2 linked regions of the Starkeya sp. ORNL1 genome follow. The protein of the gene in region 1 interacts with the protein of each later gene in a pairwise test. Links are inferred from orthologs where the notes say so. Each region holds a gene or a part of one and is shown in the gene's direction. Other genes may lie near its edges.

What was found. The genes of interacting proteins can lie anywhere in the genome.
Region 2: the proteins of G3545_RS15365 (region 1) and ptsN interact in binary tests that used the Escherichia coli proteins (3 or more experiments, as listed by UniProt). The link is inferred for Starkeya sp. ORNL1 from one-to-one orthologs.

Annotation. Positions count from the first base shown.
Region 1 is NZ_CP048834.1:3,230,914-3,235,514, reverse strand. Bases 1,321-4,601 are described here. They hold G3545_RS15365 (sensor histidine kinase KdpD), read left to right. Parts: upstream 1,321-1,716; coding sequence 1,717-4,401; downstream 4,402-4,601. Other genes in these bases: G3545_RS15360 (response regulator), read left to right, coding at 4,405-4,601; kdpC (potassium-transporting ATPase subunit KdpC), read left to right, coding at 1,321-1,500. In the rest of the region: potassium-transporting ATPase subunit KdpB, read left to right, coding at 1-875; more of kdpC, read left to right, coding at 886-1,320. UniProt on the Escherichia coli protein: Member of the two-component regulatory system KdpD/KdpE involved in the regulation of the kdp operon. KdpD may function as a membrane-associated protein kinase that phosphorylates KdpE in response to environmental signals.
Region 2 is NZ_CP048834.1:2,480,160-2,484,362, reverse strand. Bases 1,321-4,203 are described here. They hold ptsN (PTS IIA-like nitrogen regulatory protein PtsN), read left to right. Parts: upstream 1,321-2,471; coding sequence 2,472-2,936; downstream 2,937-4,203. Other genes in these bases: G3545_RS11945 (NAD(P)-dependent alcohol dehydrogenase), read right to left, coding at 2,986-4,059; raiA (ribosome-associated translation inhibitor RaiA), read left to right, coding at 1,764-2,369; rpoN (RNA polymerase factor sigma-54), read left to right, coding at 1,321-1,555. In the rest of the region: more of rpoN, read left to right, coding at 1-1,320. UniProt on the Escherichia coli protein: Seems to have a role in regulating nitrogen assimilation.

The DNA of each region.
Region 1 (4,601 bases):
AGGGCGCCATCGATGCGGTGAAGCGCTTCGTCATGAGCGTCACCGATCGCGCCGCGCCGGAGATCCCGGTCTTCAGCGCCGCGGTGGAGCGCATCTCGCGCTCGGGCGGCACGCCGCTCGGCCTGGTCGAGAATGACCGGCTGCTCGGCGTCATCCACCTCAAGGACGTGGTGAAGCCGGACATCAAGGAGCGCTTCGCCGAATTGCGCCGCATGGGCATCCGCACCGTGATGGTCACCGGCGACAACCCGATCACCGCCGCGGCCATCGCCTCCGAAGCCGGCGTCGACGATTTCATCGCCGAGGCCACGCCGCAGGACAAGCTGGCTTACATCCGCAACGAGCAGCGCCAGGGTCGGCTGGTGGCGATGTGCGGCGACGGCACCAATGACGCGCCCGCACTGGCGCAGGCCGATGTCGGCGTCGCCATGCAGACCGGCACCCAGGCCGCCCGCGAGGCCGGCAACATGGTCGATCTCGACAGTGATCCGACCAAGCTCATCGAGATCGTCGGCATCGGCAAGCAATTGCTGATGACGCGCGGCGCGCTGACCACCTTCTCCATCGCCAACGACGTGGCGAAGTACTTCGCCATCATCCCGGCGCTGTTCATCACCGCGATCCCGGAACTGGGCCTGTTGAACGTGATGGGCCTGCACTCGCCGCAGAGCGCGATCCTCTCCGCGGTGATCTTCAACGCGCTGATCATCATCGCGCTGATCCCGCTCGCCTTGCGCGGCGTCGAATACAAGGCTCGCGAGGCCGGCTCCGTGCTCGCTCGCAACCTGCTCATCTACGGCGTCGGCGGCATCATCCTGCCGTTCGTCGGCATCAAGCTCATTGACCTCGTCGTCGCCGCCGTCGGCCTTGCGTGAGGATAGGACCATGCTCGAATTTCTTCGCCCGGCGATCGGAATGATCGTGCTCTTCACGCTGATCACCGGCATCGCCTACCCGCTCGCCATGACCGAGGTGGCGGAAGCCATCTTCCCGGCCCAGGCGCGCGGCAGCCTCATCGAGCGCGACGGCAAGCCCGTCGGCTCCGAACTGATCGGCCAGAACTTCGCCAAGGACGAATACTTCCGCCCTCGGCCTTCGGCGGCGGGGACCGGCTATGATGCCTCGGCCTCGTCCGGCACCAATCTCGGTCCGACCAGCGCCAAGCTGGCCGACCGCCTGAAGGCGGATAGCGACGCCATGCGCGCCAGCGGCATCGCCAACCCGCTGCCGGCGGACGCCATCACCACCTCGGGCAGCGGCCTCGACCCGCACATCTCGCCGGCCTATGCGCTGGCGCAGGTACCGCGCGTCGCCAAGGCCCGCGGCGTCGACGAGGCGCTTGTCCGCAATCTCGTGACGGCGCACATAGAAGGACGCCAGCTCGGTGTCTTTGGTGATCCGCGCGTCAATGTGCTCGAACTCAATCTCGCGCTCGACATCGCCGTCCGGCCGACCGGTACCCCGCCGGCCGGAGGGGCGAACAGCACGCCGAGCTCCTGAGAGACTGACCAATGACTTCCCTCTCCCCAATGGGGAGAGGTGGTCCGCGAAGCGGGTCGGTGAGGGGGGACACGATTGCGGAGCGGCGAAGACCCCTCACCCCAACCCTCTCCCCAATGGGGAGAGGGAGAAGAAAGCCGTGCCGCCCGCTTGTTTCGATCATGGGTCAGGCATTGACCACATGCGCTTGAAGCGCCGTTCCATGCGGGCCGCGGCATGAGCTCAGACGAGACGCCGCGTGCCTCGCCGGACGCCCTGCTTGCAGCGGCGGAACGGGAGTCGCGCGGCAAGCTGCGTATCTTCCTCGGCGCCGCCCCCGGCGTCGGCAAGACGTTCTCGATGCTCTCCGCCGCCCGTGTCGCCAAGGCGGCCGGCCGAGACGTCGTGGTCGGCATCGTCGAGACCCATGGCCGCGCCGAGACCGAGGCGCTGGTGCAGGGCCTCGATGTCCTGCCCCGCACCGGCATTGCCTATCGTGGCCGGCTGGTGCCGGAATTCGATCTCGAGGCCGCGCTGGCCCGCCATCCCGGCCTGCTGCTGGTCGACGAATACGCCCATTCCAACATCGACGGCAGCCGCCATCCCAAGCGCTGGCAGGACGTGCAGGAATTGCTCGCCGCCGGCATCGATGTCTGGACCACGCTCAATATCCAGCATGTCGAGAGCCTGAACGACGTCGTGCAGCGCATCACCGGGGTGCGGGTGCGCGAGACGGTGCCGGACACGGCGCTGCAGAAGGCCGACGAGATCATCCTGGTCGACCTGCCGTCCGACGAGCTGATCAAGCGCCTTGCCGACGGCAAGGTCTATGTCGAGGACACCGCGACCCGCGCGGTGGAGAGCTTCTTCAAGCCGAGCAACCTCACCGCGCTGCGCGAGCTCGCCTTGCGACGCGTCGCCGCCCGGGTCGACAGCGACCTGCTGGAGCGCATGCAGGGCTCGGCGATCGAAGGGCCGTGGGCCGCCGGCGAGCGCCTGCTGGTCTGCGTCGGTCCGGATGTCGCCGCCGAGCGCGTGGTGCGCGAGGCGAAGCGCTTGGCGGACCTGCTCGATGCCTCCTGGTTCGCGGTGACGGTGGAGCGCCCCGGCCGCACCTTTTCCGCCGCCGACCGGGCGCGGCTGGAGGCCGGCATGCGGCTCGCCTCCAGCCTCGGGGCGGAGACCCATTCGCTGGTCGCCTCCGACATTGCCGCTGAGCTGCTGCGCTTCGCCCGTTTCGAGAACATCACCCAGATCGTCGTCGGCAAGGCGCGTCCCCGCCGTTTGCACTTCTGGCCGCGGCACACGCTGGTGGATGCGCTGGTGAAGGCGGCGAGCGGCGTCGCGGTCCATGTCGTCACCGCCGAGGCGCCGGACACCGGCCGGCGCGGGACCTGGCGCCTGCCATCCCCCGGGCCCATCACCGGCTATGTCGCCGGGGCGCTCTGCGTCGCGCTGGCGACCATCACCGGTCTTGGCCTGACCGAATTCATCGCCTTGCCGAACGTCTCGATGCTCTATCTGCTGGCGGTGCTGGTACCGGCGATCGGCTATGGGGTCTGGCCGGCGATCTCCGCCTCGGTGCTGTCCTTCCTCGCCTATAATTTCTTCTTCATCGAGCCGGTCGACACCTTCACCGTGGCGCGCCCGCACGAATTGCTGGCGCTGGTCATTTTCCTCGGTGTCGCGGTGCTGATCTCGACCATTGCCGGCCGGGCACGTGAGCAGGCCCGAGCGGCGGCGCAGCGGGTGCGGGCGACGCGCCGGCTCTACGAGTTCACCCGCAAGCTCTCGGCGCTGCCGGATGGCGCCTCGGTCGCCGAGGCCGCGGCGGTCGAGCTGCACGCCGCGCTCGGCCGCGCCAGCGTGATCCTGCTCGCCAATGGCGGCGATATCGCCATCGCCAGCGCGTGGCCGCCGGAGGACCGGCTGGATACCGCCTCGATGACCGCCGCGCGCTGGACCTTCGACCACGGCGACCCGGCCGGTGCCGGCACCGCCACGCTGCCCAGCGCGCCCTGGTATTTCCTGCCGCTTGCCGGCCCGGCCGCGGATCGACGCATCGGCGTCATCGGTATCGAACGCCCGCCGTCGCTGCCGCCGGACGCCGAAAGCGACACCTTGCTGGCGACGCTCGCTGAGCAGACCGCTGCGGCGCTGGTGCGCACCAATCTCTCGCTCGAAGTCACCAATGCCCGCACCGCGGCCGAGACCGAGCGGGTGCGCAACATATTGCTCGCCTCCATCAGCCATGATTTCCGCACCCCGCTCGCTTCCATCCTCGGCGCGGCGACCAGCTTGATCGACTATGGGAACGAGATCCCCGAGGCGCAGCGCGGCGACCTGCTGGTGCATGTGCGCGAAGAGGCCGAGCATCTCGACCAGATGGTGCGCAATCTGCTCTCCATGACCCGGCTGGAGGCCGGAGCGCTCGACATGCGCAAGGACTGGATCGACGTGGTCGAACTGATGAACCGCACCGTGGCGGCGGCCCGCAAGCGCGGCGCGCCGCAGAAGTTCGTGGTCACCGCTGCGCCCGAGCTGCCCTTGATCGAGGCCGACCAGAGCCTGCTCGACCAGGCGCTGGCCAATGTGGTCGGCAATGCGGTGCGCTATGCCGGCACCGATGCCCGCATCGGCCTGTCGGCGACGGTGATCGACGGCCAGATGGTGATCGCGGTGACCGACGACGGACCTGGTATTCCGGCCGAGACGCTCCCGCACGTCTTCGAGAAGTTCGTGCGCGCGGCGCGAAACGGCGGCACCGAGGGCGGCTCCGGCCTCGGCCTCGCCATCACCAAGGGCATTGTGGAAGCCCATGGCGGCGCCGTGTCTGCGCGAAGCCCGGCACCCGGCCAGCGCAGCGGCACCCGCGTCGCCTTGCGGCTGCCCATTGCGCCGGCGCCGGCGGGGGAGGAGTAGGCGATGCATCCGGTCCGCGTCCTCGTCGTCGATGACGAGCCCGCCATCCACCGCTTCATGGGCCCGGCGCTGGCCGCGAACGGCTATGAGAGCCTGCGCGCCGAGACCGGCACCGAGGCATTGGCGATGGTGGTCAATCGCCGCCCGGACATCGTGGTGCTTGATCTCGGCCTGCCGGACATGGACGGCAAGGAGGTGCT
Region 2 (4,203 bases), 750 kb from region 1 along the record:
GCGCCTCGAATTCCGCCAGACCCAGGCACTGGTGATGACGCCGCAGCTGATGCAGGCCATCAAGCTGCTGCAACTCTCCAATCTCGACCTCGTCGCCTATGTGGAAGCCGAACTCGAGCGCAATCCGCTGCTCGAGCGCCAGACCGAGCCGGAGCACGAGCCGGTTGCCGAGCATGGCGGCGAACACGGCCACCCCGAACACGGCCTCGATGAGCCGCCGGCCGCCCAGCACGGCGACGGCGAGGTCCGTGCCTCCGACTGGATGGAAGACCGGCTGGAATCCAGCCAGACCATTGCCGACCGGCTCGACACCGGCCTGGAGAATGTCTTCCCCGACGATTCCGGCCGCGAGAGCGCGACGCCGACCGCCAGCGACAGTGCGGCCTATTCGGAATGGGCCGGCGTCGGCTCCGGTGGTCGAGACGATGACGGCTATAATCTCGAGGCCTTCGTGCCTGCCGAGACCACGCTGGCCGACCATCTGGAGCGCCAGCTTATGCTCGCCGTCACCGATCCGGTGCTGCGGCTGATTGGCCATAACCTCATCGACCTCATCGACGAGGCCGGCTACCTCACCGCCGATCTGGCCGAGGTGGCGGAGCGGCTAGGTGCCCCGGTGGGGGCGATGGACACCGCCCTGGGACTTATCCACAGCTTCGATCCGCCCGGCATCGGTGCGCGCACGCTGTCCGAGTGCCTGGCCATCCAGCTGAGGGAGCGCAACCGCTTCGACCCGGCCATGGCGGCATTGCTTAACAATCTGGAATTGCTGGCGAAACGCGATTTCGGCCAGCTCCGACGGCTGTGCGGCGTCGATGACGAGGACCTTGCCGAGATGGTGGCGGAAATCCGCCGCCTGAACCCCAAGCCCGGCCTCGCCTTCGGCTCCGGCCATGTGCAGCCGGTGGTGCCGGATGTGTTCGTGCGCGGCGCGCCGGATGGTTCCTGGCTGGTGGAGCTGAACTCCGACACCTTGCCGCGCGTGCTGGTCAACCAGGCCTATTATTCCCGGGTCCACAAGACCACGCGGAACGATCGCGAGAAGGCCTTCCTCACCGACTGCATGCAGACCGCGACCTGGCTGACCCGCTCGCTGGACCAGCGGGCGCGCACCATCCTGAAGGTCGCCACCGAGATCACGCGCCAGCAGGACGCGTTCCTCACTTTGGGCGTGCAGCATTTGCGGCCGCTGAATCTGCGCATGGTGGCCGACGCCATCGGCATGCACGAATCCACCGTCTCGCGCGTGACGTCGAATAAATACATGGCGACGCCACGCGGAATCTTCGAGATGAAATATTTCTTCTCGTCCTCCATTGCCTCGGCTGATGGCGGCGCCGCGCATTCGGCCGAATCAGTGCGCTTCCGCATCAAGCAGATGATCGATGCCGAGAGCGCCGACGACGTGCTCTCCGACGATACGCTGGTGCAGCGGCTGCGCGAGGCCGGCATCGACATCGCCCGCCGCACCGTGGCCAAGTATCGGGAAGCCATGCGGATTCCCTCGTCGGTACAGCGCCGGCGCGAGAAACTGGCGAGCCTCGCCGGGAGCTAGGTACCGGCCCGGGCCGGGCAAATGGCCGCTTTGAACAGGTGATCCGGGGGTATTCAGAGGTCGACTTTTTTGTGTCCGTTGACACATTCCCTCGCGGCTCCTACCTGTTAAAGGCGCCGGCCGGGCAAGTTGGGGGTTCGGGCGAGGCGCCGCATGAAAAGCCGGTAACGGCGGCAGGCGGCTTCGCCCAGATAAGGGACGAGTCACGATGCCGCTGCGCGTTTCGGGTAAGAATCTCGACGTCGGCGAGGCATTGCGGCAACGGGTTTCCGACCGTATTGCCGATGCCTTGGGCAAATATTTCGATGGCGGCTGGTCCGGTCACGTGACCGTCGCGCGGGAAGGTTCCGGATATCGTTCGGACTGTGCGCTCCATCTCGACAGCGGGACGGTGCTGCAGGCCCATGGCGATGCCCAGGACCCGTATTCCAGCGCGGACGCCGCGGTGGAGCGCATCGAGACACGATTGCGCCGCCACCGGGAGCGCTTCAAACGCCATGCAGGCGCCACCACCGCGACCGGAGAGCGTCCGCCGACCAGGGACGAACTGGCGGCGCTGACGGTGCTGGAAGCGCCGGGCGAGCACGACGTGGATGGCTTCGAAGGCTGGAGCCCCACCGTCGTCGCGGAGGCCACCACCAGCCTGCCGAGCCTCGCGGTCAGCGATGCGGTGCTGGAGCTGGATTTCACCGGCTGCTCGGTGCTGGTGTTCCGCCATGCCGGGCATGGCCGCATCAATGTCGTCTATCGCCGCGCTGACGGCCATGTCGGCTGGGTCGATCCCCCGGCCGCCCGTACGGACGATATCAATTGAGCCCTCATATGTTCAGCACTGCCGTCGCCACGGGCCTTAAGCGGCCCGGCGGCGGCGCTTTCACGCGCGGGCGCGAAGGCGCCGATCACCTGGTGAGCGCCCATGCCCCTCAATGACATACTGACCACGGCGTCGGTCTTCCCTGCGCTGCGGGTCGGCAGCAAGAAGCAGGCGCTGCAGGAGCTCTCGGCTCGCGCCGCAGAGCTCCTGAAACGCGACGAGCGCGAGATCTTCGAAACGCTGAACCAGCGCGAGCGGCTCGGCTCCACCGGGGTGGGGAACGGCATCGCCATCCCCCACGGCAAGCTCGCCAAGATGGACCGGCTGTTCGGCATCTTCGCCCGGCTCGACAGGCCGATCGATTTCGAGGCGCTGGACGGCGAGCCGGTGGACCTCATCTTCCTGCTGCTGGCGCCCGAGGCGGCCGGCGCCGACCACCTGAAGGCGCTCGCCCGCATCGCCCGCCTGCTGCGCGACCATGAGGTCGCCAACAAGCTGCGCATGACACGCGACCCCTCCGTCATTCACGCCATATTGACCGGCACCGCCGCCTCCGACGCGGCCTGACCAGTATTTGCCTCCCCCGCTCGCGGGCCCGCGAGGGGGAGGGGGACCTTCAAGGCGTGATGGCCACCTTCAGCACGCCGTCGCGCTGATGCGCGAACAGGTCGTACGCGGCCTCGATCTCGTCCAGCTTGAAGCGGTGCGTCACCAGCGGCTTGAGGTCGACCCGGCCGGACGCCACCACATCCATCAGCCGTCGCATGCGCTCCTTGCCGCCGGGGCAGAGCGTGGTGACGATCTTGTGGTCGCCGAGCCCGGCAGCGAAAGCGCCGAGCGGGATCGTCAGGTCGCCGGAATAGACGCCGAGGCTGGAGAGCGTGCCGCCGGGCCGCAGCACCTTGAGCGCGGCCTCGAAGGTCGGCTGCGTGCCGAGCGCCTCGATCGAGGCATCGACGCCGCGGCCATCGGTCAGCGCCATGATCTGCTCCACCGGATCGCCGGCGCGGAAGTCGACCACATGGTCGGCGCCGAGCCGCCTGGCGATGGCAAGCCGCTCGGGGACCGTGTCGACGCCGATGATGGTGGTGGCGCCCTTCAGCTTCGCACCCGCCACCGCGCACAACCCGATCGGCCCCAGCGCGAACACCGCCACGGTGTCGCCGATGCGGATTTCCGCGCTCTCCGCGCCCGAGAAGCCGGTCGACATGATGTCCGGACACATCAGCACCTCCTCGTCGGAGAGATGGTCCGGCACCGGCGAGAGATTGGCGAGCGCGTCGGGCACCAGCACATATTCGGCCTGCGTGCCGTCTATGGTGTTGCCGAACTTCCAGCCGCCCATGGCCTTGAAGCCGTGCCTGGTGCCGGCGCCGTCCTGCGAGCCGCAGCCGCACAGGCAGGCATAGGAATGCCCGCTCGGCGTGATGGCGCCGACAATGACGCGCTGGCCTTCGCGATAGCCGCTCACCGACGAGCCCAGCTTCTCGATGATGCCGACCGGCTCGTGGCCGATGGTGAGCCCCTTCGCCACCGGATATTCGCCCTTGAGAATATGCACGTCGGTGCCGCAGATCGTGGTGGTGGTGACGCGGATCAGGGCGTCGAGCGGGCCGACGTCGGGGACAGGCTTCTCGTCGAGCACGATGCGCCCGGGCTCGACAAAGATGGCGGCCTTCATCTTCGGCATGGCAATCTCCTCGCTTGCATGTGCGGAGAAGGTCTCCCGCGGCAGCGGCGGGGGCCATGACCTCGATCAAGGATACCGGAACCACGTCATCCTGAGAGGCTGACCCGCAATTGCAAGAACGAGCGTCATTCCCGGCCTTGTGCC